DNA from 2 places in the Acidovorax sp. GW821-FHT10E03 genome. Region 1 is predicted to be linked to the other one. Evidence: predicted binding sites of a transcription regulator. Region 1 holds the regulator's gene; the other holds the start of a gene.
The links. Region 1 encodes sigma-54, which starts transcription at its own class of promoters, with help from an activator protein. Its sites were predicted from a motif close to TGGCANGNAANCTGCTTT; they were not measured.
Positions count from the first base shown of each region.

Region 2: a site for sigma-54 is predicted at 12,491-12,508, ahead of AC07OD_RS12440 (pilin). Genes of this name have one in related genera too.

Region 1 covers NZ_JBWKMU010000009.1:20,652-35,570, forward strand. The annotation lists gene AC07OD_RS16665 (IPTL-CTERM sorting domain-containing protein) at 1-3,219, shown strand, start outside; gene AC07OD_RS16670 (IPTL-CTERM sorting domain-containing protein) at 3,377-5,632, shown strand; gene AC07OD_RS16675 (DUF2214 family protein) at 5,716-6,171, shown strand; gene AC07OD_RS16680 (PsiF family protein) at 6,220-6,549, opposite strand; gene argS (arginine--tRNA ligase) at 6,659-8,368, shown strand; gene AC07OD_RS16690 (SPOR domain-containing protein) at 8,378-9,022, shown strand; gene AC07OD_RS16695 (thiol:disulfide interchange protein DsbA/DsbL) at 9,102-9,758, shown strand; gene lptA (lipopolysaccharide transport periplasmic protein LptA) at 9,969-10,625, shown strand; gene lptB (LPS export ABC transporter ATP-binding protein) at 10,622-11,407, shown strand; gene AC07OD_RS16710 (RNA polymerase factor sigma-54) at 11,580-13,169, shown strand; gene AC07OD_RS16715 (acyl-CoA thioesterase) at 13,261-13,743, shown strand; gene AC07OD_RS16720 (THUMP domain-containing class I SAM-dependent RNA methyltransferase) at 13,740-14,919, shown strand, end outside.
Region 2 covers NZ_JBWKMU010000006.1:164,786-179,704, forward strand. The annotation lists gene recA (recombinase RecA) at 1-55, shown strand, start outside; gene recX (recombination regulator RecX) at 139-603, shown strand; gene argC (N-acetyl-gamma-glutamyl-phosphate reductase) at 709-1,641, opposite strand; gene sucC (ADP-forming succinate--CoA ligase subunit beta) at 1,863-3,023, shown strand; gene sucD (succinate--CoA ligase subunit alpha) at 3,039-3,935, shown strand; gene AC07OD_RS12410 (TerC family protein) at 4,088-4,774, shown strand; gene AC07OD_RS12415 (CHASE2 domain-containing serine/threonine-protein kinase) at 5,018-7,651, shown strand; gene AC07OD_RS12420 (Stp1/IreP family PP2C-type Ser/Thr phosphatase) at 7,669-8,457, shown strand; gene AC07OD_RS12425 (FHA domain-containing protein) at 8,502-9,152, shown strand; gene AC07OD_RS12430 (CHASE2 domain-containing protein) at 9,262-11,478, shown strand; gene AC07OD_RS12435 (3',5'-cyclic-nucleotide phosphodiesterase) at 11,491-12,288, shown strand; gene AC07OD_RS12440 (pilin) at 12,576-13,124, shown strand; gene AC07OD_RS12445 (pilin) at 13,258-13,788, shown strand; gene tfpZ (TfpX/TfpZ family type IV pilin accessory protein) at 13,848-14,615, shown strand; gene moaC (cyclic pyranopterin monophosphate synthase MoaC) at 14,568-14,919, opposite strand, start outside.

The DNA.
Region 1 (14,919 bases):
TTCGTGTTCATCGCCATCGCCTGCCTGGCCGCCTGGCCCGCCGCGCACGCCCAGGCGGGCACCTGGGCGGCCAGCGGCAGCCTGGGCGATGGGCGCCAATGGCACACCAGCACCCAGCTGCCCAACGGCAAGGTGCTCGTCGCGGGCGGCTATGGCGGCGGCAGCCTCAGCCACCTTGCCAGCGCCGAGCTGTACGACCCCGCCGCCGGCCAGTGGGCCGCCACCGGCCCGCTCGCCCACGCGCGCCGCGGCCACACCGCCACCTTGCTGCCCCATGGCAAGGTGCTCGTGGCGGGTGGCTACGACGGCAGCGCATTCATCGCCAGCGTCGAGCTGTACGACCCCGCCACCGGCTTGTGGAGCGGTGCCAGCGCGCTGGCCCAGCCGCGCACGGAACACACCGCCACCCTGCTGGCCGATGGCCGGGTGCTCGTCGCGGGCGGCCACGCCAGCGGGGGGCAGGTGGCCCAGGCCGAACTGTACGACCCCGCCACCGGCGCCTGGTCCCCCGCCGGGCAGTTGGCCGAAGCGCGCCAGGGCCATACCGCCACCTTGCTGGCCGACGGCAGGGTGCTCGTCGTCGGCGGCGGCAACGGCACCGGATACCTCGCCACCGCCGAGGTGTACCGCCCGAGCGACAACACCTGGGGCTCCGCCGCCCCGCTGCCGCAAGGGCCGCGCAGCGATTTCACCGCCACCTTGCTGCCCGACGGCAGGGTGCTTGCCGTGGGCGGAAACAGCGGCAGCGAGCAGCTTGCCAGCGCCGAGCTGTACGACCCCCAGGGCGATACCTGGGCGCCTGCCGCCTCGCTGAACAGCAAGCGCTTGTTCCACACCGCCACGCTGCTGCCCGGCGGCAAGGTGCTCGTGGCGGGAGGCTTCGGCAGCGGCAGCGCTCTCCAAAGCGCCGAACTGTACGACCCTGACACCAACCAATGGACCGCCGCCGGCGGCCTGAACGACGGGCGCTGGCGCCACATCGCCACCCTGCTGCCCCAGGGCAAGGTGCTCTTCATCGGGGGCGCCAGCGACCTTGGCGCGCCGCTCGCCAGCACCGAGCTCTACGACCCCGCCATCGGCACCTGGGAGGGTACCGGCGCGCTGCCAGGCCAGCGCACGGAGCACACGGCCACCCTGCTGCCGGACGGCAAGGTGCTCGTCGCGGGCGGGGGCGCCGGTTATGGCACCGGGCAGCTCATCGGCGCTGCCGCGCTGTACAACCCCGCCACCGGCGCCTGGGCCGCCACGGGCCCGCTGGCCGCCGCGCGCGCCTACCACACCGCCACCTTGCTGCCCGGCGGCAAGGTGCTCGTCGTGGGCGGCCTCGGCAGCGCAGGAGCGCTCGCCAGCGCCGAACTCTACGACCCCGCCACGGGCACCTGGAGCGGCACCGGCGCGATGGCCAGCCCCCGCTTGCGGCACGCCGCCGCCCTGCTGCCCAGCGGCCAGGTGCTGGTCGTGGGGGGCTTGGGCAGCAACATCAGCAACAGCCAAACCGCCACCGCCGAGCTGTACGACCCCGCCACCGGCCTCTGGTCCGCCACGAGCGCGATGAGCGCCGCACGCCAATGGCCCACGGCCACCCTGCTGCCCACCGGCAGGGTGCTCATCGCGGGGGGGAATGGCAGCGGCGGCACCCTGGGCAGCGCCGAGCTGTACGACCCCGCCTCGGGCACCTGGAGCGGCGCCGGCACGATGGCCAGCCCACGCTGGACCCACACCGCCACCCTGCTGCCCCAGGGCAAGGTGCTTGTCGCGGGGGGGCACGACGGCACCGACCTCGGCGGCGCCGAGCTTTACGACCCCGCCCTGAACGCATGGAGCCCCACCGGCCCGCTCAACACCGGACGCTCCGGCCACACCGCCACCCTGCTGCCCGGCGGCAAGGTTTTGGCCGCTGGGGGGGGTGGTGGCGGCTACCTGGGCAGCGCCGAACTGTACGACCCCGCCACGGGCGCCTGGGCCGCCACCGGCGCGCTGGCCACTGTGCGCGCCTACCACACCGCCACCGTGCTGCCCGATGGCACGGTGCTCGCCGCCGGGGGGCGCGACGGCGTCACGGCCACCAGCGGCATCGCCACCGCCGAGCGCTACGACCCTGCCGGCGGCGCAGTGCCCCCGGCCCGCATTCCCGCATTGACCGGCGGCCCCGTCCGGTTGAGCGGCGCGGCCTTCACCCTCACCGGTTTGCGGCTGCGCGGCGACAGCGAGGCCAGCGGCGGCAGCACCAGCGCATCGCCCACCCCCTTGCCGCTGGTGCAGTTGACGCGGCTGGACAACGGCGCGCACACCTGGCTCGCGCCCACCGGCTCCACCGCCGCCAGCATCGACGTGGCCGCGCCGGGCGCGCTGCCCAGCGGCCGGTATGCGCTGCGGGCGTTCGTGAACGGCATGGCGTCCAACGCGCTGCTGCTGGGCACGCAGGCCCAGCCCACGCTGGCCCTGTCCGCCAGCGCCGTGGGCGCCAGCGTCACCTTCACCGCCGCGCTGAACGGCGCATCCGCCAGCCCCACGGGCCAGGTGGCGTTCAGCGTGGATGGCGCGCCGCTGGCCTGCACCACGGCCACCTTCAGCGGCGGCGTGGCCACCTGCGCCACCAGCAGCCTGGCCATGGGCCTGCACAGCATCACCGCCAGCTACACGGGCGATGCCGACAACGCGCCCGCCACCGCCAGCCCGCTGGCGCACACCGTCAACACCGCCGCCGTGCCCGTGCCGGGCGGCGGCGGCAGCACGGCGCAGGTCGGCATCACCGGCGGCCCGGCCGGCTGCACCGTGAACACCCTGGGCCTGAGCGCGGCCACCGGCGCCGACAACCTGCCCGCAGGCGCCACCGCACCGCTGGGCGTGCTGCGCTTCACGGCCACGGGCTGCGCGGGCGCCACGCTCGCGGTGGCCATCACCTACCCCGGCGGCAGCCTGGCGGGGCTGGTGCCGCGCAAGTTCGGCCCCGCCACGGCCGGTGCCACGGCGCTCTGGTTCCCGCATGGCGCGGTCAGCGGCGACACGGTGAGCTTTGCCGTCACCGACAACGGCACGGGCGACAACGATCCCGCCCCCGGCGCCATCGCCGACCCGCACGCCATGCTGCTGCTGGCCGCCGCGCCCGCCGGCGCGCAGGCGATTCCGGCGCTGTCCGAAGGGGGCTTGCTGCTGCTGTCGGCCCTGCTGGCCCTGGTGGCGCTGTCAGCGGGCCGCGTGGGAAGGCGGGTGGTGTGAATCACTTCTCTTTTTGTAGCTGCTGGCGCTTGATGGGTGGGCGCTGGAGGCTATTTTTTGCATAGAACCCTGGCAGGGCCTTGTCCTCAGTTCTGAGGACATACAAAAGCGGCAGGCAACGGCAACATGGCGCATCTTCATCGCCACCAGCCCACCCATGCCATTCCCCTCCACCACCGCCCGCCTTGCGGGCCTGCTGCTGGCCGCCGCGGCTGCGCTGCCGGGCGCGGCCCCTGCGCAAGTCCTGTACGAAGGCTTTGACGACACCTTCACGCTATCGGGCAATGGCTGGGTCATGCAGAACAACAGCGCCCCGGTGGGCGCCATGGGCTGGTTCCAGGGCACCCCCATCTCTGCCTTGCCGGACCCCGGCCCGTTCGACGCCTACAGCGGCGCAGCCAATGCCTACATAGCGGCCAACTTCAGGAACACGGGCAGCAGCGGCACCATCAGCAACTGGCTGGTCATGCCGAACCGCACACTGAGCAATGGCGACGTGCTGACCTTCTACACGCGCAAGCCGGTCCCCAACCCAACGGACTACCCCGACCGCCTGGAAGTGCGCATGAGCACGCAGGGCGCCAGCACGGACGTGGGCACCACCGCCACCGACGTGGGAGACTTCACCACGCTGCTGACGAGCATCAACCCTGGCCTGGCGGCGGGCGGCTACCCCGCCGCCTGGACGCAGTACCGCATCACCGTGTCCGGGCTGGCCGCCCCCACCTCGGGCCGCGTCGCGTTCCGCTACTTCGTGACCGGCGCCGGCACCTTCGGCGCGAACGGCGACTACATCGGCATCGACGACGTGACGCTCTGCCCCGCCCCCGCCATGACGGCCACCGGCACGCCCGCCAACGGCACGGCCGGGGCCGCTTATGCCTACACGCTGGCGCAGGCCGGGGCGGTGGGCGGGTCGTCCTTCGCGGTCGCGGCGGGGGCGTTGCCGCCGGGTCTGGTGCTGTCGGCTGCAGGCGCCATTTCCGGCACCCCCACGGCCACGGGCACGTTCAGCTTCACGGCCACGGTGACGGACAGCCGCCACTGCTCGGCGTCGCTGCCCACTTCCATCACGGTGCAGGCAGGCAAGCCGCCCCCGCCGGCCAGCGCCACCGCCACCGCGGGCGACGCCGAGGCGACGGTGGACTGGAGCCCGGAACGGTGGGCGGACGCCTATGGGGCCCTCATCACCAGCTACACCGCCACCGCCGTGCAAGACCCCGCCAGATCCTGCACCGTGACCGGCTCCGGGCACAGCTGCACCGTGGCGAACCTGGCCAATGGAGCAAGCTACACGTTCCGCGTGGTGGCGCACAACGGATCCCCCACGCAACCCGATTCGGACGCCGCCGTGACCAACGCGGTCACGCCCCTGGGCGCGCAGAGCATCACCTTCCTCCCCGCCACCATCCCCGCGCAGGCTGCGGGCACCACGCTGACCCTGGGCGCCACGGCGACGTCGAACCTGCCCATCACCTACAGCGCCACGGGCGCGTGCAGCGTGGCGGGCAGCGTGGCCAGCTTCAGCGGCGCGGGCTCGTGCACGCTGACGGCCAGCCAGCCGGGCGGCGGGGCCTGGGCGGCGGCGGCGCCCGTAGCGCGTACCTTTGCCGTGATGGCGGCGCCCACGCTGGCGCTGGCGGCCAACGCCAACCCCAGCGCACTGGGGGCCAGCGTCACCCTCACCGCCACGTTCGGCAGCGCCAGCAACCCCACGGGCACGGTGAGCTTCAGCGCGGACGGCCTGCCGCTGGCCTGCGCGGCCCCGCCCGCCATCACGGGCAGCGTGGCCGCCTGCACCGTCAGCGGCCTGCTGGTGGGCGCGCACGCCATCACCGCCAGCTATGCGGGCGATGCCAACAACACCAGCGCCACGGGCGGGCCTCTGGCGCTGACGGTGGGCCAGGCCAGCCTGGCGGTGCCCGGCGGCGGCATGGCGCAGGCCAGCATCTCCGGCGGCCCGGCGGGCTGCACCGTGGGCAGCCTGGCGCTGACCGCCGCCGCCCCGGGCGACAACCTGCCCGCAGGCGCGACCGCACCGCTGGGCGTGCTGCGCTTCACGGCCACGGGCTGCGCGGGCGCCACGCTCGCGGTGGCCATCACCTACCCCGGCGGCAGCCTGGCGGGGCTGGTGCCGCGCAAGTTCGGCCCCGCCACGGCCGGTGCCACGGCGCTCTGGTTCCCGCATGGCGCGGTCAGCGGCGACACGGTGAGCTTTGCCGTCACCGACAACGGCACGGGCGACAACGACCCCGCCCCCGGCGCCATCGCCGACCCGCACGCCATGCTGATGCTGGCCGCCGCCGCGCAGGCGATTCCTACGCTGTCCGAATGGGGCCTGCTCGTGCTGGCGGCGCTGCTGGGGCTGGCAGCGCTGCGCAGGTTTCAAGCCAGATCGGCCTCCAGCGCTTGATGAGAAAGCGCTGAAAGCTATCAAATCAGGAGTTTTTTGCCGGATGCGCTAGCATTGCCAGTCCCATTGTCACGAGGCGCCCCATGACCACTGAAGCCCTGCTGGCCTACGCCCACTTTCTGGCCATCCTGACCATGACCGTCTTCCTGGCCAGCGAGGCGGCCCTGTGCCGCAAGGAGTGGCTCAACGCCGCGGTGGTGGAGCGCCTGGCGCGGGTGGACATGGTCTATGGCATCTCCGCCATCGCCGTGCTGGCCACGGGCCTGGCGCGCACCTGGTGGGGCATGAAGGGCGCGGGGTGGTACTGGTCGCAGCCCCTGCTGCACACCAAGGTCACGCTGTTCGTGGTCATCGGCCTGATCTCCATCGTGCCCACGGTGCGCTTTCTGCGCTGGCGCAAGCAGCTGCGCGTCACGGGTGCGCTGCCCACCGAGGCCGAGGTGCGCGGCACGCGCCGCCTGGTGATGATCGAGGCGCACCTGCTGGTGGTGATTCCGCTGCTGGCCGTGTTCCTGGCGCGGGGCGTGGGCACGCGCTAGAAAGCACAAAGCCCCGCGTGCGGGGCTTTGTTTGGGGGCCAAGGTGTGTCAGGCGGGCTTGTTGCTCAGGCATTCCTTCATGAAGGCCTTGCGCTCGTCGCCCTTGAGGGTCTTGGCCTTGGGGTCTGCGTTGCAGGTCTTCATCTTGGTCTGCTGCTTTTCCTGCTTGTTGGCAGACAGGCATTCCTTCATGAAGGCCTTGCGCTCGTCGCCCTTCTTTTCCTTGGCGTCGGCATTGCAGGTGGCCATCTTGCTTTGCTGCGCGGTGGGCGCCTTGGCCGGCGCGGAGGCCGCGGCAGCAGGCGCGTCGGCGGCATGGGCCGTGGCCAGGGAGAGGGTCAGGCCGATGGCCGTCATCAGGGAAAGCAGTTTCTTCATGTAATGCTCCTGCGGGTAGGGGGATGGACGGCCCGGTGGACACCGGGCCATTCAGCATAACGCCACAGCGGCGGGATGGGATGACGGGGCGCCCCCGTAGAATCCCCGCATGCTCTCCGTCAAACAGGAATTGCTCGCGGCGCTCGCCGGCGAGCTGGAAAAATTGTCGCCCGGCACTGCCGGGCGCGCTGCGTTCGAATCCCCCAAGGTGGCCGCCCACGGCGACTTCGCCTGCACGGCGGCCATGCAGCTGGCCAAGCCGCTCAAGCTCAACCCGCGCGCGCTGGGCGAGCAGCTCAAGGCCGCGCTCGAGGCCACGCCCGCGTTTGCCCGCTGGGTCGATGCCATCGAGATCGCCGGCCCCGGGTTTCTCAACATCCGCCTCAAGCCCACCGCCAAGCAGGAAGTGGTGCGCGAGGTCTTGGGTGCCGGAGACCGCTTTGGCTACCAGGCCGACAACGGCCAGCGCGTGCTGGTCGAGTTCGTCTCGGCCAACCCCACCGGCCCGCTGCACGTGGGCCACGGCCGCCAGGCGGCGCTGGGCGACGCGATCTGCAACCTCTTTGCCACCCAGGGCTGGAAGGTGCACCGCGAGTTCTATTACAACGACGCGGGCGTGCAGATCCAGACGCTGACCACCAGCACGCAGCTGCGCGCCAAGGGCTTCAAGCCCGGCGACGAGTGCTGGCCCACCGACCCCGAGAACCCGGCGTCCAAGGCGTTCTACAACGGCGACTACATCCAGGACATCGCCAACGACTTCCTCGCGAAGAAGACCGTCAAGGCCGACGACCGCGCGTTCACCGCCAGCGGCGACGTGGACGATGTGGAGTCCATCCGCCAGTTCGCCGTGGCCTACCTGCGCAACGAGCAGGACAAGGACCTGCAGGCCTTCAATCTGAAGTTCGACGAGTACTACCTCGAGTCGAGCCTGTACACCAGCGGCCGCGTCGAGGCCACCGTGGGCAAGCTCGTGGCCAACGGCAAGACCTACGAGCAGGACGGCGCGCTGTGGCTCAAGAGCACGGACTACGGCGACGACAAGGACCGGGTCATGCGCAAGAAGGACGGCACGTACACCTACTTCGTGCCCGACGTGGCCTACCACATCGCCAAGTGGGAGCGCGGCTTCACCAAGGTCGTCAACATCCAGGGCACGGACCACCACGGCACCATCGCCCGCGTGCGCGCCGGGCTGCAGGCGGCCGGCGTGGGCATCCCGCAGGGCTACCCCGACTACGTGCTGCACACCATGGTGCGCGTGGTCAAGGGCGGCGAAGAGGTCAAGATCAGCAAGCGCGCGGGCAGCTACGTCACGCTGCGCGACCTGATCGAATGGACCAGCAAGGACGCGGTGCGCTTCTTCCTCTTGAGCCGCAAGCCCGACACCGAGTACACCTTCGACGTGGACCTGGCCGTGGCGCAGAACAACGACAACCCGGTGTACTACGTGCAGTACGCCCACGCGCGCATCCAGTCGGTGCTGCGCGGCTGGGCCGAGCAGGGCGGCGGCGATGTGGCCTCGCTCCAGGGCGCGGACCTGTCGGCGCTCGAAGGCCCGCAGGCCCAGGCGCTGATGCTGCAGCTGGCCAAGTACCCCGAGATGCTCACCGCCGCCGCCGACGGCGAGGCGCCGCACGACGTGACCTTCTACCTGCGCGACCTGGCCGCCAGCTACCACAGCTACTACGACGCCGAGCGCATCCTGGTGGACGATGAAACCGTCAAGCGGGCCCGGCTGGCCCTCGTCGCCGCCACCGCGCAGGTATTGCACAATGGCCTGGCCGTGCTGGGCGTGTCGGCTCCGGCCAGAATGTAAGCAGTCACTATGAAGAAACAACAGACGGGTGGGACCATCATCGGCTTCATCGTCGGGGTCATCGTGGGCCTGGGGGCCGCACTGGCGGTGGCCGTGTACGTGACCAAGGTGCCGGTGCCCTTCCTCAACAAGGGCAACGGGCGGGGCGTGGACATGGATGCCGCCGAATCCCAGAAGAACAAGAACTGGGACCCGAACTCTCCGCTGTACGGCAAGAACCCGGCGCGCCCCCCCGCGCCGGCGGTGGCGGCGGCTTCCGCGCCCGCCTCCGCGGCGGCGCCCGAAGTGCGGGCGGCCGCCTCCGCGCCCAAGCCGGTTGCCAGCAAGCCCGAGGCGGCCAAGGCCGAAAGCAAGCCCGGCGCCGACCCGCTGGGCGATCTGGCCGTCGCCAAGGCCGCCGCCAAGGGCAACCTGGACCCGTTCGACTACTTCGTGCAGGCCGGGGCATTCCGCACCCAGGCCGATGCGGATGCCCAGCGCGCCAAGCTGGCCATGCTGGGCTGGGAGGCCCGGGTGAGCGAGCGCGAGCAAAATGGGCGGGCCGTGTTCCGCGTGCGCGTGGGCCCGTTCACCAAGCGCGATGATGCCGAGCAGCTCAAGGAAAAGCTCGACGGCGCCGGGGTGGAATCGGCCCTGGTGCGGGTGCAGCGCTGAACTGCCGCGCAGCGGGAGCTGAACTTTTTGCGGGGGCATGGCTCACATCCCCCAGACCAGAACCAGGAGAGTCTTTGCCATGAAACGCCGTGAGTTTTCTTTGTCCGCCGCCTCGGCGGTTGCCGCTTCCGCCCTGACGCTGCCAGTGGCCACCCCCGCGCTGGCCCAGGCCCGCCAGTTCAAGGAGGGCAAGGACTTCAAGCGGCTGGACAAGCCCGTGGCGCCCGATGCGCCCGCCGGCAAGGTCGATGTGATCGAATTCTTCTGGTACAGCTGCCCCCACTGCCACGCTTTCGAGCCCACGCTCGACGCATGGGTGAAGAGCGCCCCCAAGGACATGAGCATCCGCCGCATGCCCGTGGCCTTCAATGCCAGCTTCGTGCCGCAGCAAAAGCTCTACTACACGCTCGAAGGCATGGGCAAGCTCGACGCGCTGCACGCCAAGGTGTTCCGCGCCATCCATGTGGAAAAGCAGAAGCTGGCCAAGGACGACGAAATCCTGGCCTGGGTGACCCAGCAGGGGGTCGATGCCGCCAAGTTCAAGGAGGTCTACGGCTCCTTCACCGTGTCCAACCAGGTGCGCCGTGCGTCGCAGCTGCAGGACGCGTATGGCGTGGAAGGCGTGCCTTCCATGGGCGTGGCCGGCAAGTACTACACCGATGGCACCATGGCCGGCAACATGCAGAACGTGCTGCAGGTGGTGGAGCACCTGGCCGCCACGGCGAAAAAGGGGTGACGCCTCCTTGAAGGAAGCGTGGCCCTCGTGAGCCGCCTTCCTGCCCAGGGGGACGCACCCGGCGGCCCGGCAGCGCCGGCTCCACGGGTGCAGGCGGCGGCTTCCAAGCGCCGACGGCCTCGGATGCCCCAAGAAGAAGCCCGCGGATGCGGGCTTTTTTCATGGCGCACGCCGTGGGGTGGCTACAATGACCTGCAAGATTCGTGCCCTATGAACTACCGCATCCTCCCCCACCTCCTGCTTGTCGCCCTGGCCTGCCATCTGGGCGCGGCGCACGCCGAAAAGGCCGACCGCGCCAAGCCCATGAACATCGAGGCCGACGCCTTGCGACACGATGAGCTCAAGCAGACCAGCGTGTTCTCGGGCCGCGTGGTCATGACCAAGGGCTCCATCGTGCTGCGCGGCGCGCGGCTGGACGTGCGCCAGGACGCCGACGGCTACCAGTACGGCGTGGTCACGGCCGAGGCGGGCAAGCGGGCCTTCTTCCGCCAGAAGCGCGATACCGTGGCGGGCGCGCCGGACGAGTTCATCGAAGGCGAGAGCGAAGTCATCGAGTACGACGGCAAGGCCGACAACGTGCGCTTCATCACCCGCGCCGAGCTGCGCCGCTACCGCGGGGCGGTCCTCAGCGACGAGATCACCGGCGCCGTGATCGTCTACAACAACCTCACCGATGTGTTCACCGTGGACGGCAAGCGCACCCCCGCGACCAATGCGGCGGGCGATGCGCCCGCGCCCGGCAGCCGGGTGCGCGCGGTGCTCGCGCCCAAGGACCCGCCCGCCGGTACCGCCGCGCCGGAGGCCGCGCCCCCGGCATCGGCGCCGGTGCTGCGCCCCAGCAACAGCCTTGGCGGCGGCTCCAAGTGAGCGCGCAGCCCGTCAGCCCCGGTCCTGACACCCAGGCGGGCAGCCGCCTGGAGGTGCAGCACCTGGCCAAGTCGTATGGCAGCCGCAAGGTCGTCAAGGATGTGTCGCTGGTCGTGCAAAAGGGCGAGGTCGTGGGCCTGCTGGGGCCCAACGGCGCGGGCAAGACCACCTCGTTCTACATGATCGTGGGCCTGGTGCGCAGCGACGCGGGCGACATCCGCATCGACGGCCATTCGGTGGCCCACATGCCCATCCACCGCCGCTCGCGGCTGGGGCTGTCCTACCTGCCGCAGGAAGCCTCCATCTTCCGCAAGCTCACGGTCGAAGAGAACGTGCGCGCGGTGCTGGAGCTGCAGCGCGCGGACGACGACGGCAAGCCGCTGTCGCGCGAGGCCATCGAAGAGCGTCTCACGGCCTTGCTGCAGGAGCTGCGCGTGGACCACCTGCGGGCCTCGCCCGCCATGGCCCTGTCGGGCGGCGAGCGCCGCCGCGTCGAGATCGCCCGCGCGCTGGCCACGCAGCCGCGCTTCATCCTGCTGGACGAGCCCTTTGCGGGCATCGACCCCATCGCCGTGATCGAGATCCAGCGCATCATCGGCTTCCTCAAGGCGCGCGGCATCGGCGTGCTCATCACCGACCACAACGTGCGCGAGACGCTGGGCATCTGCGACCACGCCTTCATCATCAGCGATGGCCAGGTGCTGGCCCAGGGCACGCCATCCGAGATCGTGGACAACGCCGAAGTGCGCCGGGTGTACCTGGGCGAACATTTCCGCATGTAGACATGGCCTCCACGCTTGTCACTTCGTGTACTGCGCTGCCCCCCGAGGGGGCCTTCGCGCCTTGGGGCGGCCCGGCGGCGCGGTACGGTGCCCCCACGCTCCCCGCTGCGCGTGGTTCGCTGCCCCCCGAGGGGGCGTTCGCGCCTTGGGGCGGCCCGGCGGCGCTCAATCAATGAAACCTGGACTCTCGCTGCGCGTCTCGCAGCATCTTGCATTGACCCCCCAGCTTCAGCAGTCCATCCGGCTGCTGCAGTTGTCCACGCTTGAACTCTCGCAGGAAGTCGAGCAGATGCTCGACGAAAACCCGTTCCTCGAACGCAACGCCGACGAGGCGCCGCGCGAGGAGTTTGGCCTGGAAGCCGCCGATACGCCGGCCCAGGCCGACGACTACAGCGCGGATGATGCTATTTTTTCAGGAGCTACCAGCGCAAGCAGTACCAGCGCTGAGGCTCAAAATGATGCTGAAACTCCGAGCGCGGGCGCCGACGAGCCCGACTGGAGCGGCGACGGCACGGTGGAGATGGCGCCCAACGACGCCGAGTGGGGCGGCGACGCCCCCGCCCGCAACCGCAACGACGCCGAAGGCGACGAGGCCGACGCCACCGAACTGGCCCGCACGCACGAATCGCTGACCGCCTTTTTGCACCGACAGGCGCTGGCGCTGCGCCTGTCCGAGATCGACCGCGCCGCGCTGCGCTTCCTGATCGAATCGCTCAACGACGATGGCTACCTGGAGGATCCGCTCGAAGAGCTGGCCATCAGCCTGGCCGGGCCCGACGACCTGGAGCAGATCGAGGAACTGGTGCACCGCTTCACCGTGGCACAGCGGCTGCTGCAGAGCCTGGAGCCCGTGGGCGTGGGCGCGCGCGGCCTGGCCGAGTGCCTGACGCTGCAGCTCAAGGCGCTGGCCGCCGACGAGGACAGCGACATCGACCCCGACACCGTGCAGACCGCGCTGCGCGTGTGCCAGCAGCCGCTGGAGATGCTGGCGCGGCGCGACGTGCGCCGCCTCACGCAGGCCTGCGGCGACAGCGAGGAGCGCACCCGCGCCGCCATGGCGCTGATCGCCCGGCTGGAGCCGCGCCCGGGGCGCCGCTTCGCCGACGTGGAGCGCAACATCATCATCCCCGACGTGATCGTGCGCAAGGCCGGGCGCGCCAATGGCCGCGACGGGCAGCACAACTTCATCGTGCAGCTCAACCCCGACGTGATGCCGCGCCTGCGCGTGCACGACATCTATGCCGGCGCCCTGCGCGGCCACAAGGGCGGCGAGGGCCACCAGGGCATGCAGCAGCGCCTGCAGGAGGCGCGCTGGTTCATCAAGAACATCCAGCAGCGCTTCGACACCATCCTGCGCGTCTCGCGCGCCATCGTGGAGCGGCAGAAGAACTTCTTCACCCACGGCGAACTCGCCATGCGCCCGCTGGTGCTGCGCGACATCGCCGACGAGCTGGGCCTGCACGAGTCCACCATCAGCCGCGTGACCACGGCCAAGTACATGGCCACGCCCATCGGCACCTACGAGCTCAAGTACTTCTTCGGCTCGGGCCTGGGCACCGAGACCGGCGGCAATGCGTCGAGCACCGCCGTGCGCGCCCTCATCAAGCAATTCGTGGCCGCCGAGAGCCCGACCAAGCCGCTGTCCGACAGCCAGATCGCCGAGATGCTCAAGGAGCAGGGCATCGAGTGCGCGCGCCGCACCGTCGCCAAGTACCGCGAGGCGCTCAAGATCGCGCCGGCGAATCTGCGCAAGGCGCTGTAGGCGCCGTGCGGGCGTGTGCGCGGCGCATGCGCCTGGTGGCCCATTTTTCCGCTCCGTTGCCGTCTTTCCCTCTTACTTCGCCACCCCGTCCATGGCCCGCATCGTCTTCGACCTTCCCGCGCACTTCGGTTTCGCCACCGAAATGCAGATCTACATCAGCCACGTCAACCAGGGCGGGCACCTGGACAACGCGCAGCTGCTGAGCCTCGTGTCCGAGGCCCGGGTGCGGTTTTTCCAGTCACTCGGCTACCCCGAGGCCGACGTGGGCGGGCTGTCCATCGTGGTCGGAGACATCGTGGCACAGTACAAGTCCGAGGGGTTCCACGGCGAGACCATGCGCGTGGAGATGGCGCCTGCGGACTTCAACCGCTATGGGTTCGACCTGGTCTTTTGCATGACCGAGAAGACCTCGGGCCGCGAGGTGGCGCGCGGCAAGATCGGCATCGTTTTCATCGGCAAGGCCGACCGCAAGGTGGCGCCGATCCCGGACTCCATCCGCCAGTTGCTGCTGGCCCGTGCCGGCACGCCGGATTCACACGTACTTTCCGAGCGCGTATCCTCACCATCGTCATGAATCAACTCCAACTTTTTCTCCCTTGCGCCGCCGGTGTGGAGGGCTTCCTGGCCGACGAGGTGCATGGCATCACCGCCCTCACGGGGCAGGACCTGCTGGTGGGCCGGGGCGGCGTGCTGCTGCGCGCCTCGTGGCGCGACGCGCTGCTGCTGAACCTGCACAGCCGCCTGGCCCAGCGCGTGCTGGTGCAGCTGGCGCACCGCCCGTACCGCTCCGAGAACGACCTCTACGCCGCCGCCAGCGACGTGGCCTGGGAAATCTGGTTCACCACGCGCCAGACCTTCAAGGTCGAGGTGACCGCCCAGCACAGCCCGCTGCAGAGCCTCAATTTCGCGGGGCTCAAGGTCAAGGACGCGGTGGCCGACCGCTTTCGCGCCAAGAGCGGCGTGCGCCCCGACGTGAACACGCAGTGGCCCGACGTGCGCATCCACCTGCACCTGACCACCGACGAAGCCACCATCTACATCGACACCTCGGGCGAGCCGCTGTTCAAGCGCGGCTGGCGCGAGGACAAGGGCGACGCCCCGCTGAAGGAGACCCTGGCCGCCGCCATGATCGCCGCCAGCGGCTGGGACCCCCACGGCGACAACCCCCAGCCGCTGTACGACCCCTGCTGCGGCAGCGGCACCATCGCCATCGAGGCCGCGCAGATCGCCTGCCGCATTCCGGCGGGCAGGCTGCGCCGCTTTGCGTTCGAGAAACTGCTGCCCTACCAGGCCCATGTCTGGTCTGCTATTAAAAATGAAGCTGAAGGCGCAATACAGACAAGCGCTGTACCTATTTTTGGCAGTGACGTCGCCTTCCGGATGGTGGATTTCGCCGAGCGCAATGCCGAGCGCGCCGGCGTGGCGGGCGCCGTGCAGCTGCGCGGAGGCGATGCGCTGCAGCGCATGCCGCCGTGCGAGCAGCCCGGCGTGATGCTCCTGAACCCCCCGTACGGCGAACGCATCGCCGCGGCCGGTGCCGCGGGCCGCAATGCCAGCGAGCGCGCGGCCGACCGTGCCCAGGGCCTGGCCGTGGGCCGTGAAGAAGCCCATACCGACGATGGCGGCGAGTTCTTCAGCCAGCTGGCCGCCCACTGGAAGAAGAACTACAGCGGCTGGACGGCCTGGATGCTCACGCCCGACCTCAAGCTGCCCGGCAAGATGCGCCTGAAGGAGTCGCGCCGCGTGCCGA
Region 2 (14,919 bases), on a different contig from region 1:
GGGCATTGCGCTGCTGCCCGACGCGCTGCAGGCCCCTGCCGCCGCGGCCGAATGACCGCCACAATTCAAGCCAGATTGCCTTCCAGCGCTTGATTGACAAGCGCTGGCAGCTATTGAATTGAAAGCAAAGAAGAGGCCATGGGGTTCACCACGCTCTCGCTCAAGGGGCGGGCGCTGCGGCTGCTGAGCCAGCGCGAGCACTCGCTCGCTGAACTGCGGCGCAAGCTCGCGCCGCATGTGCAGGAGGGCGACGACCTGCAGGCCCTGCTGGAAGACCTGCAGGCGCGCGACTTCATCAGCGAGGCCCGGGTGGTGGAATCCGTGCTGCACCAGCGCGCGGGCCGCCTGGGTTCCCAGCGCATACGGCAGGAGCTGCACGCCAAGGGCATCGGCCCCGAGGCGATTCAGCACGCCCTCGACCAACTCAAAGGCAGCGAATGGGCACGCGCCCATGCACTGTGGCTGCGCAAATTTGGCGCCGTGGCGGACGATGCGCAGCAACGTGCGCGGCAAGTCCGCTTTCTGACCGCACGCGGGTTTTCGGGCGAGATCACCCGGCGCGTCGTGCGTGGCGAAGCACCCGAAATCCAGGGCGAGATCTAGGGCCGGTCACGCGGGCAGGGGCGGCGCCCCAAGGCCCCGGGACCCAGAAGACAGCACAGGCGGCCACGCTCCGGAGCCGCCTGTTGTCCCCACCGATCCCCGCCGTCAGAGGCCCAGCATCAGCTGCAGGTTCTGCACGGCCGCGCCGCTGGCGCCCTTGCCCAGGTTGTCCAGGCGCGCGATCAGCACCGCGTGCCGGTACTCTTCGTTGGCGAACACGCGCAGCTCCAGCTTGTTGGTGTCGTTCAGCGCGGTCGCATCCAGCTTGCCGTCGGCCGTGGCGGGCAGCACGCTGACCCACTGCTCGGGTGTATTGCTCCTGGCGTAATGCGCCGCCAGCGCGTCGTGCAAATCGGCCGCCTTGGGCGCGCCGGGCAGCAGGTCCAGATGCAGCGGCAGCTGCACCAGCATGCCCTGGCGGAAGTTGCCTACCGACGGCACGAAGATGGGCCGGCGGGTGATGCCCGTGTAACGCATGATTTCGGGCAGGTGCTTGTGCTGCAGCGTGAGCGCATAGGCCTCGAACAACGGCGCCGTGCCGGCCTCATAGGCCTCGATCATGGTCCGGCCGCCGCCCGAGTAGCCGCTGACCGAGGGCAGGGCGAGCGGGAAGTCCGGGGGCACCAGGCCCGCATCCACCAGCGGGCGCAGCAGCGCAATCGCACCGGTGGCATAGCAGCCGGGATTGGCCACGCGGTCCGCCTGCGCGACCGCTTCGCGCTGGCCGGCGGCCAGCTCGGGAAAGCCGAACACCCAGCCGGGCGCCGTGCGGTGGGCCGTGCTGGCGTCGATCACCTTGACCTTGCGGCCCATGCTCCGGGCAATCTCGTCCACCATCGCCACGGTGTCACGCGCAGCATCGTCGTGCAGGCACAGGATCACCAGATCCACGCCGGCAATCAGGTCGCGTTTCGCGGCAGGGTCCTTGCGCAACTCGGGCGCGATGCTGACCAGCTCGATCTGCGGCATGGCCTGCAGGCGCTCACGGATCTGCAGGCCCGTGGTGCCGGCTTCGCCATCGATAAAGACTCTGGACATAAGGGTGCTCCTGCAAAAAATGGGCAGCAAAGTCTGCCAAGAAACCACGAGAAAAGCCAAGAAACTGCCACCCGGCAGGCGCGGCGAAGCCGTCAGCCACGCACAAGGATGGTGCATTGCAACATGATACAGTCGCTGGTTGCCATGTCCCCAGCCCGCGGCCAGACATTTTGTTGTTCATGGCAAACGGGTAACCACCATCCTTCCCTGAGAGAGACCTCATGAAGATTCACGAATACCAAGGCAAGGAAATCTTGCGCAATTTTGGTGTGCCCGTTCCGCGCGGCATTCCCGCATTCACGGTGCAAGAAGCCGTGGAAGCAGCCCAGAAACTGGGCGGCCCCGTGTGGGTCGTCAAGGCCCAGATCCACGCCGGTGGCCGTGGCAAGGGCGGCGGCGTGAAGGTTGCCAAGACCATCGACGACGTCAAGCGCATCGCTGGCGAGATCCTGGGCATGCAGCTCAAGACGCACCAGACCGGCCCCGAAGGCCAGAAGGTCCGCCGCCTGTACATCGAAGACGGCGCCGACATCAAGAACGAACTGTACGTCTCGCTGGTCACCGACCGCGCCACGCAGAAGGTGGCCCTGATCGCTTCGAGCGAAGGCGGCATGGACATCGAGGAAGTGGCGCACTCCACGCCCGAGAAGATCATCACCGAGATGATCGATCCGATTGCCGGTATCACCACCGAGCAGAGCAAGAAGGTCGCAGCCGCCATCGGCCTGACCGGTGCTTCCATTGACCAGGCCGTGGACATCTTCGCCAAGATCTACAAGTGCTACATGGACACCGACGCGTCGCTGGTGGAAATCAACCCGCTGAATTGCGACTCCAAGGGCAATCTGATGGCCCTGGACGCGAAGTTCAACTTCGACGCCAATGCGCTGTTCCGCCACCCTGACATCGTGGCTTTCCGCGATCTGGACGAAGAAGATCCAGCCGAAGTGGAAGCATCCAAGTTCGACCTGGCCTACATCAGCCTGGACGGCAACATCGGCTGCCTGGTGAACGGTGCCGGCCTGGCCATGGCGACCATGGACACCATCAAGCTGTTCGGCGGCGAGCCGGCCAACTTCCTGGACGTGGGCGGCGGCGCCACCCCCGAGAAGGTCACCGAAGCCTTCAAGATCATGCTCAAGAACCCCAAGGTCGAAGGCATCCTGGTCAACATCTTCGGCGGCATCATGAAGTGCGACACCATCGCCACCGGCGTGATCACCGCCTGCAAGGCCGTGAACCTGAACGTGCCGCTGGTCGTGCGCATGAAGGGCACGAACGAAGAGCTGGGCAAGAAGATGCTGGCCGAGTCCGGCCTGCCCATCATCGCCGCAGACACCATGGCCGAAGCTGCGACCAAGATCGTTGCTGCCGTCAAGTAAGCCCGGAGAACACACATGTCGATCTACATCAACAAAGACACCAAGGTCATCACCCAGGGCATCACGGGCAAGACCGGCCAGTTCCACACCGAAAAGTGCCAGGAATACGCGAACGGCAAGAACTGCTTCGTGGCAGGCGTGAACCCCAAGAAGGCCGGCGAGTCGATCTTCAACATCCCGATCTACGCCTCCGTCAAGGAAGCCGCATCGCAGACCGGCGCCACCGTGTCGGTGATCTACGTGCCGCCCGCAGGCGCTGCTGATGCGATCTGGGAAGCTGTGGAAGCCGACCTGGACATGGCCATCTGCATCACCGAGGGCATTCCGGTCAAGGACATGCTGATGGTGCGCAACAAGATGAAGGCCAAGGAAGCCGCCGGGGGCAAGAAGACCCTGCTGCTGGGCCCGAACTGCCCCGGCCTCATCACGCCCGACGAAATCAAGATCGGCATCATGCCCGGCCACATCCACCGCAAGGGCCGCATCGGCGTCGTGAGCCGCTCCGGCACGCTGACGTACGAAGCCGTGGCCATGTTGACCGAAGTGGGCCTGGGCCAGTCGAGCGCCGTGGGCATTGGTGGCGACCCCATCAATGGCTTGAAGCACATCGACGTGATGAAGGCGTTCAACGATGATCCGGACACCGACGCCGTGATCATGATCGGCGAAATCGGCGGCCCTGACGAAGCCGAAGCCGCCCAGTGGTGCAAGGCCAACATGAAGAAGCCTATCGTGGGCTTCATCGCTGGCGTGACCGCGCCTCCCGGCAAGCGCATGGGCCATGCCGGCGCGCTGATCTCCGGCGGCGCCGACACGGCCGATGCCAAGCTCGCCATCATGGAAGAGTCGGGCTTCATCATCACCCGCAACCCGTCGGAGCTGGGCAAGCTGCTCAAGGCCCAGCTCAAGTAAGCTGCCGGCCCTACACCGGCACGGGCATTCGTAAGCACAACTACGGACGCCCGCAGCCGCAAGGCCCGATAAACTGGCCGCTCCAATAAAAAGAGAAGCGCTCGGAACCCTGGTTCCCGGCGCTTCTTGCATTCATAACAGTGGAGTTCAGTATGGAGTTTGTGCAAAGTGCCGATTTCTGGATCGGCCTGATGAAGATCGTCTGGATCAACATCATTCTTTCGGGCGACAACGCCGTCGTCATCGCCCTGGCGGCCCGGTCCCTCCCTCCCCATCAGCAGCGCAAGGCGGTTTTCTGGGGGTCTGGCGCGGCAGTGGTGCTGCGCATCCTGCTCACCGTGGTGGCAGCCAAGCTGCTGGAGCTCTCGTTCCTGCAGATCGTCGGCGGCTGCCTGCTGCTGTGGATCGGCTTCCAGCTGCTCAGTGACGATGAGGAAGAGGAAGGCGAGTCGAAGGCCTATGGCAGCCTCATGGCGGCGGTGCGCACCATTCTCATTGCGGACCTCGTGATGAGCCTGGACAACGTGATCGCCGTTGCCGCTGCGGCGCACGGCAACGTGCTGCTGCTGGTGCTCGGCCTGGCCATCAGCATTCCGCTCGTGATCTTTGGCAGCACGCTGATGATCAAGCTCATGGAGCGCTTCCCCGCCATCGTGCTGATGGGGGCCGCCTTGATTGGATGGGTGGGGGGCGAAACCATTGCCAATGACGCAGCGCTGCATGGCTATGTGGTGGCGCATCCTTCGCTGCACTATGTGGCCGCGGCGCTTGGCGCGCTGCTGGTGGTGGGCGCCGGGAAATTCTGGCCCCACAGGGCCCGGCGGGAATCGGCGGCCTGATTACGCCCATCACATGGTGCAACAAATTGTTGCACCATGTGACAAAAGTGGCACCCCCACAGCGTGGCGGCCGCCTCGCCACGACAAGAAGGGCATCCGTGCCTGCAGGGGCCCAGCGGCGCTGCGGTAACGGCGACGGCCGCGCACCCTGCCCGCCCGGGCGCAGATATTGCTTTTACCCACACAAATACAGTGTGGAACCAATAGCAAGTGGGACGAACAACCTCGGGTCGGTGGCTGGGCATGTGGCGGACCGATGGGTTTCGGGGCGCAGTGGCCTCGGCGGTGGTCATTGCGCTGTGTGCGGCCGCTGGTGTCTTCCAGTCCCTGGAATACCGCGTGTATGACGCAGCGAGCAGTGTCGCCACGCCACCCCCCTTGCCTGAAATTGTCATCGTCGGCATGGACGATGCCAGCCTGGCAGCGCTGGGAAGCGCACCCTGGTCCCGCGATGTCTACGCCCGGCTCGTCGACCAGCTGGCGGCCGCGGGCGCCAAGACCATTGTCTTAACCCCTTCCTTCGCCACCCCTGAATCCGACCGCGGCCTTGCCTACGTCCGCAAGGTGCGGGAGACGCTTGCGCGTGCCGGAGACACATCTCCGCTGGCCGCCGAGTTGGGCCGTGCCACCGCCGAGGCGGAGCAGGCGCTCGACACCGATGGCCGCCTCGCGGCCAGCATCCAGCGCGCCGGCAATGTGTTCCTGGCCTCAAGCTATGCCCTGGCCGGAGGAAAGGCCACGCCGCTGCCCCCCTATGCGCACCGCAGCGTCCTGCCCGACTCCGGGTCCTTCGCCACGCCCGCCACGTCGGCCCGGCACCCCATCGCGGAACTCGGCTCCGTGGCGGCAGGCGTCGGCCACCTGTCCATGGAAGCGGATGACGACGGCCGCGTGCGCCGCATCCCACTGCTGCTGCGGTATGACGGAGTCGCGGTGCCCTCGCTGGCATTGCTGGCAACGCGGCACAGCCTGCATCTGGGCCCGAACGAGATCCGCACCCAGGACGAGCCGCGCGGTGTGCGTGTGGGCGGACTGCACATTGCCACGGACGAGGTCGCCGCCATGCACCCGCGCTTTCATGCCGCGCAGGATGGCGCGACACCGTTTCCCACGGTGTCCTTTGCCCAGGCGCTCAGCGGCAAGGTGCCCCTTCACACCTTCAAGGACAAGGTCGTCTTGGTGGGGGACACCAGCGAGGCACTGGCGGCCCTCTGGGTTCAGCCGGGCGCACGGACGATGTACCCGGTCGAGATGCTCGCGCACACCGTCTCCGCCATGCGGCAGGGCCTCGGTGTGCAAAGGCCCTCCTGGGCGCCCGCGGCTGCATGGGGAGCGGTGCTGGGGGCCTGGCTCTTCGTGGCCTTGGTTCTTCCCCGGCTTTCACGCGCCGCGGGATGGGCGCTGAGCGCAGTGCTGCTGTTGCTCCTGGCAGGCACCGAATGGGGCTTGCTGCGCCATGCCGGGCAGTGGATATCGTTGGTACCCGGCGCCCTGGCCTTGCTCGTGGGGGTGGTGGCATTCACCGCGCTGCGCATGGGGGGAGGCAGCACCCAGGAATCGTCCGGGGAAGCCGCCGAAACCGACCGCATGATGGGGCTGGCCCTGCAAGGGCAGGGGCAGCTCGACATGGCATTCGAGCGCCTGCGCAAGGTACCTCCCAGTGATGCCTTGATGGACAACCTGTACCACCTGGCGCAGGACTTCGAGCGCAAGCGCAACTTTGCCAAGGCCAAGTCCGTCTACAAGCACATCCTGCAGCACAACCGCGCCTACAAGGATGCATATGCCCGCTACAAGCGCGTGCGGGCCCAGCTGCAGAAGGACGCGGATGGCCCGCCCTCCAGCACGCCCGCGTCGGTCCCGCCGGCCTCGCCGCGCCTGCCGGGCGATGCCACAGCCGGTATCCCGATGCTCGGTCGCTACCGGATCGACAAGGAGATCGGCAAAGGAGCGATGGGCGTCGTCTACCTGGGACGGGATCCGAAGATCGGGCGCGTGGTCGCCATCAAGACGCTGGCCCTGGGAGAGGAATTCGAAGGGGACGCGCTGATCGACGCGAGGGCCCGCTTCTTCCGCGAGGCGGAAACCGCGGGACGCCTGCAGCATCCCTACATCGTGACGATATTCGATGCCGGCGAAGAACACGACCTCGCCTACATCGCCATGGAATTCCTCAAGGGCTCCGACCTGACGCAGGCATGCCGGGCCGGGCAGCTCCTGCCCGTGGACACCGTGCTGTCCATTGCGGCCCGCGTCGCCGAGGCACTGGACTATGCCCATGCGCACAACGTGGTGCACCGCGATATCAAGCCGGCCAACATCATGTTCGACGCCGCCACGGACGCCGTGAAGGTGACGGACTTTGGCATCGCGCGCATCACGGACTCCAGCAAGACGCGCACGGGGATGGTCCTGGGCACCCCCAGCTTCATGTCGCCCGAGCAGCTCGCGGGCAAGAAGGTGGATGGCCGATCGGACCTGTATTCCTTGGGCGTCACGCTGTTCCAGCTGCTGACCGGGTCCTTGCCGCTGCGCGGCGAGTCGATGACCGAGCTCATGCACAAGATCGCCAGCGTGGACGCACCCGACATCCACCAGCTGCGGCCGGAGCTTTCATCCGCGGTGGCCCGCGTGGTGGCCCTGGCCCTCCAGAAGCGCCCGCAGGCGCGCTACCAGACGGGGCGGCAATTCGCTTCCGACCTGCGCCAGGCAGGCGCAGCATCCTCGGCGCCGGAAGTGTTACCGAGCCCGGAAGCAGTCGTCTATGATGCGGACCGCGATGCAACAGGGCATGAAATGGCGGATTTTCAGGAAACCGTGATGGAGCCACCCGCCGGGCGGGGTGCGGCATCCCCGCCGATTCCAGGCGCCCGATGACGCACGCCTCCACATCCATGACCTACGAATTTTTCGCGCGGACCGACAAAGGCCGCGTGCGCACCAACAATGAAGACGCGGTGGCGGTCGACCGGGATGCGCAGGTCGCCATCCTGGCCGATGGCATGGGCGGATACAACGCCGGCGAAGTGGCAAGCGGCATGGCCACCACCTTCATCCGCACCGAGATGGCCCGCTGGCTGGGGCAGGCAGGCGGCACGCCGCAATCCACCGACGTACGCCGCGCCCTGGAAATCTGCGTGGAGAACGCCAACCACGCGATCCTTGGAGCGTCGCTGTCCAACCCCCAGTACGCAGGGATGGGCACCACGCTGGTGGTGGGGGTCTTCCACGGCAGCCGCCTCATCCTCGGGCACATCGGCGACTCCCGCTGCTACCGCGTGCGGGACGGCGTCCTGCAGCAGATCACGCGCGACCACTCCTGGCTTCAGGAACAGGTGGATGCCGGCTTGCTCACCGCACAGCAAGCGGCCCTGTCGTCCAACCGCAACCTGGTCACCCGCGCGCTGGGCGTGGAGCCCAACGTCATGATGGAAGTCAACGAATTCCAGGTCGCGCCGAATGACTTGTTCCTGATGTGTTCGGACGGGCTCACGGACATGGTCGCGGACGCGGACCTGGCGGAACTGGTGCGGGCACCTGTTCCCCTGGAGGAAAAAGCCACACTGCTCATCGACACCGCCAATGCGAATGGTGGCCGTGATAACGTGAGCGTACTGCTGGTGCAAGCGGCCGCGGGAGGCAAGAAGCGCGGCCTTATGTCCCGATTGCTAGGGGCCGCGTGAGTGGCCGCTACTACAACAATTACTCATCACATCAGGAGTGGATCATGCCCAGAATGATCGTTTCAATCGACGGGGTTGTCATCAAGGAAGTGCAACTGACCAAGGAGCGGACCACGCTGGGCCGGCGCCCCTACAACGACATCGTGATCGACAACCTCGCTGTGAGCGGCGAGCATGCCGTCATCCACATGGCGGGCCAGGATGTGGAGATTGAAGACCTGGGCAGCACCAACGGCACCTACGTCAATGCCAAGGCCGTCAAGCGGCAGGAACTGCGCAACGGCGACACGGTCGAGGTGGGCAAGTACAAGATCCGCTTCCTGCACGAGGCCGAGGGGCAGAACTTCGAGAAGACCATGATCTTCAAGCCCGGCATGGTCCCGCCCGTCGGCGCAGCCGCGCGCCCCGCAGTTCCGGCGCCGGCTCCTGTTCCCATTTCCGCGGTCATCCGGGTCATGTCGGGAGCCGCCGCCGGGCGTGAAGTGTCGCTGCAGAAGGTGGTCACCACCATTGGCAAGCCTGGCGTGGCGGTTGCCTCCATCACCAAGCGCCATCAAGGATTCGTGCTGGCCCATGTGGAAGGTCCCGACATGCCGTTGCTCAACGGCGCCTCCATCGGAACATCGCCCGTGCCGCTCAAGAACGGTGACCGGCTCGAACTGGCCGGCACGGAAATGCAGTTCGAACAGAGCTGACCGCCACCGCCGGACTGCAGCAGCCCCATAGGCGGCTCATTCCGGCCCACTGCCCCTGGAATTCGTGCGCAATCCCGTCTTGCACCTGTTCTGGCGCCATGGGCGGCGCATGGCGGTCACGTTGATTCCGCTGGTATTTGCGCTGCTGCACATTGCAGGCGTTCTTCATCTCCAGGTCCTGGAGCGGCTGGAAAACATCATCTACGACACCCGGCTGCGCGCCACCATGCCGCGCACGCTGGACGAGCGCATCGTCATCGTCGACATCGACGAGAAAAGCCTGGAGCGGGTGGGGCATTGGCCCTGGGGGCGGGACAAGCTCGCCACCCTGAGCCGTGAATTGTTCGAGCGCCAGCAGGTGGCGGTCGTGGGCTTCGACGTCCTCTTTGCGGAAGCCGACGGAAGCTCGGGACTCTCGAGCCTCGAGCAGCTGGCCCGGGGCCCCTTGCGGGCCCAGGCAGGGTTCAAGGAACAACTCGTGCGCCTGGCCCCGGCGCTCGACTATGACGCGCTCTTCGCCCGGTCGCTCCAGGGGCGGCCGGCGGTTCTGGGCTACTACCTCACCAGCGACCGGGACGGAAGGACAAAAGGCGTGTTGCCCGCGCCAGCGCTCTCCCCGGAGCGGCTGCGCGGGCTGCCGCTGAAAACCACTTCCTGGGGCGGTTATGGCAGCAACATCGAAGAGCTTGCCAGCGCCGTGCCCGCCGCAGGCTTTTTCAACTCCATCACCGATGACGATGGCGTCGTCCGCTCCCTCCCCCTGCTTGCGGAGCACCAGGGGAAGTACTACGAATCCCTCGCGCTGGCGATGTTTCGCACGGTGCTTGGCATGCCGGAAGTGCACCCCGGCTTTGCCAGCCCCCTTCCTGAAGGCGGATATGACACGCTGCAGAGCGTCGTGCTGCGCCAGGATGGCCGCGCGCTGGCATTGCCCGTGGACGCCCAGCTCGCAACCCTCATCCCCTTTCGCGGCCCCGGGGATGTCGGCGGTGGGTCGTTCCGGTACATCTCCGCGTCCGACGTCCTGGAGGGCAAGCTCCCTTCCCATAGCCTTCAGAACCAGCTGGTGCTGGTGGGCTCGACCACGCCCGGCTTGCTGGACCTGCGCGTGACCCCGGTGGGCCGCACCTACCCAGGCGTGGAGACGCACGCCAACATGCTCTCGGCCTTTCTGGACGGGAAAAGCATCGTGCGGCCAGACTACGCCGTGGGCTTTGATGCCGTGCAGCTGCTCATCGCAGGCCTTTTGCTGGCGGTGGCGCTGCCAGCGCTTTCGGCGACCTCCGCGGTCTTGCTCAGCCTTGGGACCGTCTCAGTCCTTGCCGTGCTCAATCTCTGGCTCTACCTCGCCCATGGCCTGGCCATGCCATTGGCTACCGTGGTGGTGATGGCGGTGTTCGCATTCGCCCTGAACATGGTCTACGGCTACTTTGTGGAAAGCCGCTCCAAGCGGGAACTGGCTGCGCTGTTTGGCACGTATGTGCCGCCGGAACTGGTGGACGAGATGGTCAAGCAGCCCGACAAATACAGCATGCAGGCCAGCAACCAGGAACTGACCGTCATGTTCTGCGATATGCGGGGGTTTACGGCCATGTCGGAACAGATGGAACCGCTGCAACTCCAAGCCCTGCTCAACGAGGTGTTCAGCCGGCTCACCCACATCATTCGCAGTCATCGCGGCACCATCGACAAGTACATGGGGGACTGCGTGATGGCGTTCTGGGGAGCGCCGGTGGCTACGCCAGACCATGCGCAACTGGCGGTGCGGGCAGCGCTGGACATGGAGCAGACAGTGGAACAGATCAATCTGTCGCATCGGGAGCGCAAGCTACCGGAGATTGGTATCGGCATAGGACTCAACACCGGCACCATGTGTGTGGGCGACATGGGCTCGGAAATGAGGCGCAGTTACACGGTCATCGGCGACGCGGTCAACTTGGGATCTCGTCTAGAGGGCCTGTCCAAGCACTATGGCGTTCGCACCGTGGCGAGTGAATCCACCCAAGCCCAGGCACCAGGTTTTGTCTGGCAAGAGTTGGATCGGGTGCGCGTCAAGGGCAAGGCTCAGGCAGTGGCTATCTATTCGCCGGTTGCCGCACTGCACGCCACGATGCCTCAGAAAGCGGAAGAATTATCCATATGGAAGCACTTTCTGGACGCCTATCGCGCCCAGGACTGGGCACAATGCGACAAACTGCTGGTGAGCTTGCAGCAAACTACCGTGCCCTCTGCCATCTATGACATGTATGCGTCCCGCGTGCAAACCTTACAAGGGCAGCTCTTCGACCCAGAATGGGACGACGCCACCAATTTCGACACTAAATAGACAGGTTGGCCCATGAAGGTTCGTGTATTGGGCTGCTCCGGGGCCATCGCCAAAGATTGCCGGACTACTTCCTTCCTCATCGACGATAGCATTCTGGTCGATGCGGGTACGGGGGTGGGCGACCTGACACTGGACGAGATGCGCAAGATCGACCATGTGTTTCTGACGCATTCCCATCTGGATCACATCGCGGCGTTGCCGCTGATGCTCGACGCCGTGTCGTCGCTTCGCCAAGCCCCTGTGCAAATTCACGCTTTGCGGCCGACAATTGAGGTGCTGCGCAAACACATCTTCAACGATATCATTTGGCCTGACTTCGCACGTATCCCTTCGACAGACAGTCCATTCATGCGGTTTTGTCCGCTCAATGTGGGCGAACAATGTACTTCCGCTGGTGTGGTCGTGGAGGTCCTTCCAGCAGTCCACACCGTGCCCGCGGTGGGCTATGCCATTCAAGGACTGCAAGGATGGTGGGTCTTCAGCGGTGATACCGAACGGAACTCGGCCTTCTGGGACCGGGTGAACCAGTTGCCTGTTGCCATGCTCGTCATGGAGACCGCATTTAGCGAACGCGAGAGAGCCCTGGCCCGCCGTAGCTTGCACCTGTCGCCTCGGTCGTTGTTGGCAGAATTGCGCCTGTGCGAACAGCGTGGCTGTCCGGTGTACATCACCCACACCAAGCCGGCTGAAACGGAAGTCATCATGGGCGAGATACGGGAGCTGCTTGCCGACAAGACTGTCAATCTTTCGGATGAGGGGACCCCATTTAGCATCCAGTGGTTACAGGCAGGACAGGAATTCACCTTGTAGACCAGCGTTGTTCACGCACGCGCCCCCTCGTCGGCTGCGCAGCTTCAATGACAAATCCTGCACAACTGGCAACAAAACATGGAATCGATGACAGTCGTGACGGAACAAAAATGTCACCCCATCCTCCGTAGCCGCATATTAGGCTGCGCCAGCGAGCTGGGATCGTGCAGAGTGGACTCACTGCCTTTGGCAGACACCAAGCTGGCATGAGAAATGCTGCATCATGATCAGACCTGGAGAATTCTTCTGCAGGTTGTTAATTGCAATCGACCTCCAAGGAGTTTCTTATGAAGCGCAATCTGCAAAAGGGTTTCACACTCATCGAACTGATGATCGTAGTGGCCATCATCGGTATTCTGGCTGCTGTGGCACTGCCTGCTTACCAAGACTACACCATCCGCGCCAAGGTATCTGAAGGCCTGAGCTTGGCATCGGCCGCGAAGACGGCAGTTGCAGAAACATTTGCGAATACCACGCAAGGCACGATTGAAGCCTATGCTGGCACCGGTGCGATTGTCGCTCCCGCGCTTGGAAACACCACGTATGGATATGAATATACCGCCGGCACCAATGTAGCTTCTATTGCGATTGCAGCGACTACCATTGCTGTTCCCGTCGCAGCTAATTCTGGTCGAATCACCGTTACCTATGCCGGTTCCCTTGGAACCACTTTGGGCAATCCGTTGTTGCTCACTCCCGGCGCTGGCACGGTAACCAATTCCGCCGTACCAAGTGGTCCTTTGACAGCAGGCGCTCCTGTTGTCTGGGGTTGCGGCATTGCTGCCACCGCCTCTTTCAAGTATGTTCCGGCCAACTGCCGCTTTAACAACGTCTAATAAAGGCGATTGGAGAAAGGCCGCCTTGTGCGGCCTTTTTTTTGGTGAATCACATTTGAATGTTGCTGTGCTTTCATTCGTCACTCATTCAATTCAAGTGCCACTTCAGTTGTATGGAAGAGAGGAAGAAGGCATGAAACAGCACTTTCAATCGGGATTCACTTTGATCGAATTAATGATCGTAGTGGCCATCATCGGAATCTTGGCAGCGGTGGCACTGCCCATGTATCAAGATTACACCATCCGTGCCCGAGTTACAGAGGGCCTTAGCCTAGCTGGCACTGCCAAAACAGCGGTGGTGGATTCATTCTTTGCAACGCAAAGCGGCGGTATCTTGCCCTATGCTGGCACGGGTGCCCCGGTGGCGGGCAGCTATGGATATCAGTACGTCCCAGGAACGCATGTCACCTCGATTGCTATTGGCGCCATTGCAGACGTCTCTGCACCTGTATTGCCAGAAGGCCGCATCACGATCAACTACGGAGGTGGGGTAGGTTCTGTATTGGGGACTCCATTGGTTCTGACCCCCGGCAGCGGCATTGTGACCAACACCGCGGTCCCCGGGTCACCGCTCGCCGCCAGAGCTCCTGTAGTATGGGGCTGTGGAGTGGCCTTGATGACCGCCTTCCGCTATGTACCAGCCAATTGCCGCCATCCACTTTAAGGGGAAATCGTGGTTTATAGGAGTTGGTGTTTTTAACGTTTTTTGACTTACTTTGTCCCATGCGTATTCGCCACCGTGCCGCCCTAAAGGCCTCGACCACTCACTTGCTCGTGACCGTCATGATCGCCACGTTGGCCGCGATTCTGGTTTTTTATGTTTGGTATCCCTGGCCGTTCTATGAACTCGTTTCTGGCCGTGAATTGTTTTGGTTGGTAATTGGGGTTGATGTGGTATGCGGGCCGCTGCTGACCTTGGTGTTGTGGAATCCCGCTAAGTCTGCAAGAGAACTAACCCTCGACATGTCGCTCGTCGGTTTAATCCAAGCTGCAGCGCTGGCCTACGGAATGAGCACCGTGACAGATACTCGTCCTGTACGCTTGGTATTTGAGGTGGACCGTATTCGTCTGGTTTCGGCGGCAGAAGTCAACTCCGCCCATTTAGCGCATGCGGTAAAGGGACTTCAACAGCTCCCATGGATGGGGCCAGTGCTCGTTGGCATCCGGCAACCCAAAGATAATCAAGAGATGCTGGAAAGCATCGACATGTCACTGGAAGGGCTGGAGCCGTCACTGCGGCCGGACTGGTGGCAAACATATGATCTGTCGATTCCTCAGGTGTTGAAGGCGGGGCGGTCAATAGCCGTCTTGAGAGCTAATCGCCCAGCGGATGCAGAACGAATAAACACTGCGGTACGAGCTGCAAAAACTTCTGAATCCGATCTAATCTGGCTACCACTGACAGCTGGACGTAGATTTGATTGGGTAGTTTTTCTTCACAAATCAACTGCCTTGCCTGTGTCTTACGCCCGTATTGATGGTTTTTTCTGACAGCCTAGTCTCACCTCCCAGCTCGGCGAGCCTCTCGGTCACAAAACTCCCTGACTTGCCCCCATGCTTTTCCACTATGCACACATCGTGGATAGACATTCCCCTGTCAACGGCCTTGCACATGTCGTAAATAGTAAGTAGGGTTATCTGAACGGCGGTGAGTGCTTCCATTTCCACACCAGTAGGGCCAACCGTTTCCACTGTTGCAGAGCAAACTATGCCAATCGTTCCCGGCTGCCGCGCACCAGAATCTTCGAATTCAAGGGCAACGCGGGTGAGTGCCAGAGGATGACACAGAGGGATT